One region of the Clostridium thermobutyricum genome, then DNA from elsewhere that is predicted to be linked to it. Evidence: a T-box and tRNA genes for the amino acid it is inferred to sense, from the RefSeq annotation. Region 1 holds a T-box; the other regions hold tRNA genes.

Region 1 (2,286 bases):
ACATCATACATTTCGTAATTATGAGCTACATCAAGAGGATATTTCTTTTTAGGTCTATCTATTCTACCTAAAGAACGAACTATAATATCACTAGAGATTATAGAATCAAATGAATTTTCCTTAATCCAAGCACATTCTCTTAATGTTTGAAGAGTTTCTTCTTCAGCACGCTGAATATCTTCTAATGAAATTTCATCAGCTAAATTATAATTTGATGTTATATTTAAATAACCAATAGGAAGGGAAAGACTTTCTTTAATTTTTCCATCCTTTACCCAAGAGATATGTGTTGAGCAACCCTCAATATTTACCAAAAGAGAATTATCAAAATAAATACTATGTGATACTGCTAAGAAATTATAATTTATTTCTTCTTTAACAGTAAGAATCTTAATATCTATTGAAAGTAAATCTTTTATAAGGTCTGCTAAAAGATAGCTGTTAGTGGCTTCACGGAATGTTTCAGTTGCTACTGCAATTATTGTTTTAACACCAGATACTTGGCACATTGCTTTAAATGATTTAAGATTAGCAATGGTTACATTTAATTCTTCTTCAGATAATTTAGTATTATCTAATAAACTTGTGGTTAGTTTAGCAGAAGAATGAATTTCATTTAATATTTTAAAATAGCCATTATCATCAACTTCAGTAAGAGTTAAATTGAAAATGTCTACGCCTATTTCAATAATTCCTATTCTATTCATAACACTACTCCTTTTATTACATAAATTACTATAAATCTCAAAAGGTTTTTTTATTTCGATTTATATTATTATACACCTTTTAAGATAATAAACATTTAAATTAAAGAATATTTAAGGGTTTATTGACACTATGATAATAAATTGTGTATAATTAACAAAAGAAATTTAAATAAATCCTTTGACGAGAAGAGTAACTTTATTAAAATTCTTTTAGCGAATTGGGAATTTGGTGTAAGCCCATAAGAAAGATAAAGTGAAGAGAGCCTCTGAGGAGCACCTGAAATGAGTAAGGATAGCCGCAAAGCAAAGATCTTTGCGTTAACAAAAAGAGAGGCACAAATTTTGTGCAATTAGAGTGGTACCGCGGAACTTATCCGTCTCTTAATTAATTTTAAGAGGCGGTTTTTTTATTATAAAAATACAGGAGGATATAAAATGGATTATAAACAAAAAATAGCTGAGCTTATAAAAACTCAAGTTGATTTAGAATTAGAAGATATTAAAAAACTTATAGAAATTCCACCAAAATCAGATATGGGAGATTATGCATTTCCTTGTTTCCAATTAGCAAAGGTAATGAGAAAAGCTCCAAATATGATTTCAGCTGAATTAAGTGAAAAATTAAGCAAAGAAGGATTTGAAGAAATAAAAGCTTTAGGTCCATATTTAAATTTCTTTGTTGATAAAAGCTCTTTTGCTAAAACTACAATAGAAACAGTTTTAAATGAAGGAGATAAATATGGTTCTTCAAATATAGGTGAAGGTAAAACTGTTTGTGTTGAATATTCATCACCAAATATTGCAAAGCCTTTCCATGTAGGACACCTTTTCACAACTGCTATTGGAAATTCTCTTTATAAATTATTTAAAGAAGAAGGATATAATGTAGTTGGGATAAACCATTTAGGAGATTGGGGAACTCAATTTGGTAAGCTTATATCAGCATATAAAAGATGGGCTGATTTAGATGCTTTAGAAAAAAGTCCTATAGATGAGCTTTTAAGAATATATGTTAAATTCCATAAAGAAGCAGAAAAAGATGAAAGTCTTGTTGATGAAGGAAGAATGTATTTTAAAAAGCTTGAAGATGGAGATAAAGAAGCTACAGAATTATGGCAGAGATTCAGAGAACTTAGCTTAAAAGAGTTTAACAGAGTTTATGACCTTTTAGGAGTTAAATTTGACTCATTAGCTGGGGAAGCTTTTTATAATGATAAAATGGATAAAGTTGTAGAAGGTCTTAAAGAAAAAAATCTTCTTGTTGAAAGTAATGGGGCACAAGTTGTAATGCTTGATGATTATAATATGCCACCTTGTATAGTATTAAAAGGTGATGGAGCTACTATTTATGCTACAAGAGATCTTGCAGCAGCAAATTATAGAAAAGAAAATTATAATTTTGATAAGAGTATATATGTAGTTGGAACTCCTCAAGCACTTCATTTTAAACAAGTATTTAAAGTTTTAGAACTTGAAGGAAAAGAATGGGCTAAAGATTGTGTTCACGTTGGATTTGGATTAGTTAAATTCCCAGATGGAGGAATGTCAACTAGAAAAGGAAATGTAGTATTATTAGATG
Region 2 (2,286 bases), 720 kb from region 1:
TAATGAAGAAGCTATTAAAGGTAGAAGAGTATTAATTTTAGGTAAATCAGAACTAAAAACTGTTAAAGTAGAAAAATTATCTAAAGTTGAACCATTAGCTTTAATATTAATAGAGGACATAATAAGAGAAGAAGCCCCTGAAACATTAAAATACTTTAATGAAGAAGGTGTTGATGTAAAAGTAATTTCAGGAGATAATCCAGTAACTGTATCAGCAGTTGCAAAGAGAGCTGGAGTTTTTGGAGCAGAAAATTATATTGATGCAAGAGAACTTCCAGTAGATGAAGAAGGATTAAAAGAAGCTATGAAAAAATATACTGTTTTTGGTAGAGTAACACCTCATCAAAAGAAGGCTTTTGTCAAAGCTCTTCAAGCAGATGGGCATACAGTTGCAATGACAGGAGATGGAGTAAACGATGTACTAGCACTTAAAGAAGCAGATTGTGGAATAGCTATGGCAAATGGTTCAGATGCTACAAAGGCAGTTGCTCAATTAGTATTAATGAAATCAAATTTTAGTGCATTACCAAAAGTAGTAGCAGAAGGAAGACAACAAATAAATAACTTAGAAAGAGTAGCTCAGTTATTCTTATCAAAAACAACATATTCAATAATATTAGCAGTTGTATTTTCAATTTTAATGATGCCATTCCCAATAGATCCAATACAATTATCTTTAATAGGTAGTTGTGCTATAGGAATACCAGCATTATTCTTAGCTGTATTACCAAATACAAATAGAGTAAAAAAAGGTTTCTTAGGAAGAATATTAACAGCTAGTATACCAAATGGTATATTAATATCTATATTTGTTACAGCCACTTTCCTAATATCCTATAATCATGGAGTTGGAATTCAAAAAGCACAAACTTTAGCTGTATTAATGTTAGCTGGTGTTAGTATAGTAATATTATTTAAGGTTTCATTACCATTAACATCATTTAAAGTATTTTTAGGGCTTTTTATGAGTGCAATAATAGTATTAGCTTTCATAACACCTATAGGAAGAGAAGTATTTTCATTATCTCCTATAACAAAAAATGAGTGGTTATTGTCTGGGGCAACAGTACTTGCTTCAATACCAGTTTTAGCAGCTGTAGTAAGCCTTATAAGAACTAAGAGACATATAGAAAAATAATATATAAATAATAATGAAATAATTGACATGAGAGGCATTATATAATACTATTTAAAGTATAGATTATGCCCTCATAGTTTAATGGATAGAATAGTCCCCTCCTAAGGGATAGATACAAGTTCGATTCTTGTTGGGGGTGCCATAATTTTATAAGAAAAGCTTAACCTTTTGGTTAGGCTTTTTTTATTTGCAATAAAAATATTTATAAGATTAAATGAACTAATATAAAAAATATTTTCTAAAATATAGTTAATTTTGTATAAAAAGTATAATTAACATAATATTCCTAAAATGTACATATATTAAGGAAATGTTTGTTATATAATTACAATAATTTATACAATGGAGATGATTCATATGAAATATCTAGGGATTATATTAAATTTACCTATGTTTTTTTTATTCGTAATGCTTGGGATTGCTATGAGAAAAGGAGATTTTGATGAAAATTCAGCATTTGGATATAGAAGTAAAGATGCTAGAGTTTCAAAAGAAGCAGCTCAATATGCAAATAAGAAGTTTGGGTTATATTTAATTATAATATCAATAATTTCTTTGGTTATATCTATATTGGGATCATTTTTTTATAATTCTTCTTATAGTTCATTAGTAAATTTATTGACCACTTTTATTCCGGTAATTCTTTTGATTGTGGGTATTATAAATATGGAATATTCATTAAATTCTAAGTTTGGATTAGGGGAAAATAAGAGTAAATTATCAAGAAAATTTAGTTTAAAAGTGATAATAGCAATAGTAATAGTGATAATAGCAGTAGTAGTTGTAATAATGTCTATGAAAAATACTAATAAGTCATTTAAAGTAGAAGTTAATAATACAAATATAATAATAGATGGATGGGGCTCAGCAAAAATAAATTTAAGTGATATTAAAGAAGTTAAGTTATTGGAAAAGGCGCCAGAAGTAGAATGGAATGATGGTGGAGGGAATATTGGAAATAAAATATTTGGAGATGAACATTTGAATGAGTTAGGAAGCACAAACTGTTTTGTTGAAAATGATAATGAAGATGTGATTTATATAAAGACTGGTAATGAAAAATATTTAATAGGATTTAATAATGATAATAAAACAATTTCTTTATTTAATAAAATTAAAAAAGGAAATGATTAAGATATAAATAAAAT
Region 3 (2,286 bases), 2.0 Mb from region 1:
TTTCTTTTGTAGTGTTAAAATTTTCTTCTGGCTGTTTAAAACTTTCATTATTTAATTCGTTCATAATATCACCTCTTTATTTTAAAATATTTCCATTAAATGTAAAATTTAAACATAATAATTTAATATTTTAAATAAGTATGATAAGATAAATCTTGATGGTTAAAATATAATTATATTAATATATATTTTTATTGAAAGGAGGGAAAACATGAAAGATAATTTTTTTGTAAAGTTTAAAAATTGCTTACATAGATTAGATAAATTTCCTCAATATATAGACCAAGGAATAGGAAAGGCAATATTATATGGTTTTTTAATAAGTCTTATATTTGGTGGGATTTTAGGAATATATAATAGCTATATGACTAATGGATTAATAAATAAGGCAACAACTGAAATAAATAATCCAGAATATGCTTTTAATATAAAAGATAATACATTTACTATGGCTAAAAATCCTATAATAATAAATCAAAATGGAAATCTTATTTATATAAATGATAAGAAAACATTAGATGATGCAAATGATATAATAAATGAATATCCAGAAGATAATTCATATATGCTAGTTTTAAAGAATGGTGTTAAAATTCAATCTTTAGGTATGGGCGGAAACTATGACTATAACCAAGTAAATAGTAAAATATTTAATGCTAAAGAAGTTAATAATGAAACTTTAGTTCAAACAATACAAAGTGCTAAAAAATATTATTTTGGTTTTATAACTATTTATAGTATTATAAATAGATTTATAAATTTAATAATAGATAGTTTATTTGTAACAGTAGTAGGATTAATAGTTTCAATATTCTTAGGAATGATGGTTAAGCCAACAGCTTTATATAGCTTATCTATTTATGCGGCTACAGTACCATTTTTATTATCATTACCAATAGGAATATTATATCCAAGCATAAGCTTACAATATCCATTAATTATTGCTACTGCAATATATGTGGCTATAATACTTAAGCATATTAAAAATGATTTAGTAAATAGACAGAGAAATAATAAGAATAATAACAGATTAAATAGATTTCTATAATAAAAATACTTTCTTAAATAAAATAATTTAAGAAAGTATTTTTTTTGTGTATTATATTTAGAATTTATGATAAGACTTATAAAATAATGAAATTTAAATCGTATTCCTAATAAATATTTGCACAAAATCTTCAATTGTGATAATATAATTTTGTTAAAAGTATATAAGGGGCGTTAGTTAAATGGATATAACTTACCGCTACGGACGGTACATTATGGGTTCGATTCCTATACGCCCTACCAGAATATAATTTAAATTTCAAAAGTAATTTTACTTTTGAAATTTTTTTTTATTAAAAATAAGTTATTTTGATAAGATTAGACTAATTATAGTAAAATATTGAATATAATTAAATTTATAATTGGAAACTAGGAGGATAAATTAGTGAGTAGCTATAAGATAAGTGTCATAGTTCCTGTATATAATGTAAAAGAATATATAGATGAAACTATTAAATCAATATATAATCAAACTCTTAAAGATTTTGAATTAATACTTATTGATGATGGTTCAACTGATGGAACTTATGAGATGCTTAAAGAATATGAAAGTAAGCATAATAATATAAAACTTATTAAACAGGAAAATTCAGGACCTAGTAAAGCGAGAAATGTAGGGCTTAAAGAAGCAGAAGGCGAATATATAATTTTTGTAGATTCAGATGATTTATTGCCAACAGATTCTTTTGAGTTTAGATATAATTTAGCAAAAGAAAAAAATGCAGATGTAATAGTATGTGGAACTGAAAAAACTACTGATGGAATTGAAAGAAAACCAATAGCAAGACATATGTTTAATGATGGATATAGAGTACTTGGAAAAGATAATGATATATTATGGGCTTTAGGTCCTTGTAATAAAATATTTAAAAGAGAAACTATAGAGGGAATATTTTTTCCTTTAAATATATATTATGCAGAAGATCAAGTATTCATGATGGAGGCATTTTTAAAAGCAAATAAATTATATGCAACTAAACATGTTGTTTATTATTACAGAATGAGAAAAAATCCAGGTGAATCATTAACACAGCAAATAAGTGTAAATGCTACAAAAATATTAAAGCAAGTTTGTACAGTATGGAAAATGGTATCAAAAATTATAGATGAAAATACTTCAAATAGAAATTTAGCTAATAGTATAAAAGTAAATTATTTTTATAGATTGATGATAATAGATGTTTGGCCATCACTAGATAGAATTTTTAGAGGAAAAGATGAAATAACTAAAAATGAAAG

Evidence for each region. A T-box is a leader RNA that pairs with one kind of tRNA and senses whether it is charged. The one in region 1 lies ahead of argS (arginine--tRNA ligase), so its partner is inferred to be a tRNA-Arg.
Region 2: it encodes a tRNA-Arg, which carries the amino acid that the T-box ahead of argS (arginine--tRNA ligase) is inferred to sense. The anticodon was not compared.
Region 3: it encodes a tRNA-Arg, which carries the amino acid that the T-box ahead of argS (arginine--tRNA ligase) is inferred to sense. The anticodon was not compared.

The regions. Positions count from the first base shown of each region.
Region 1 is NZ_KB850956.1:738,941-741,226, forward strand. It holds gene HMPREF1092_RS03305 (Ppx/GppA phosphatase family protein) at 1-707, opposite strand, end outside; T-box leader at 877-1,092, shown strand; gene argS (arginine--tRNA ligase) at 1,143-2,286, shown strand, end outside.
Region 2 is NZ_KB850956.1:20,358-22,643, forward strand. It holds gene HMPREF1092_RS00115 (cation-translocating P-type ATPase) at 1-1,138, shown strand, start outside; tRNA gene HMPREF1092_RS00120 (tRNA-Arg) at 1,206-1,280, shown strand; gene HMPREF1092_RS00125 (PH domain-containing protein) at 1,496-2,272, shown strand.
Region 3 is NZ_KB850956.1:2,757,591-2,759,876, reverse strand. It holds gene HMPREF1092_RS12930 (hypothetical protein) at 1-64, opposite strand, end outside; gene HMPREF1092_RS16605 (DUF1189 family protein) at 212-1,048, shown strand; tRNA gene HMPREF1092_RS12920 (tRNA-Arg) at 1,216-1,290, shown strand; gene HMPREF1092_RS12915 (glycosyltransferase family 2 protein) at 1,433-2,286, shown strand, end outside.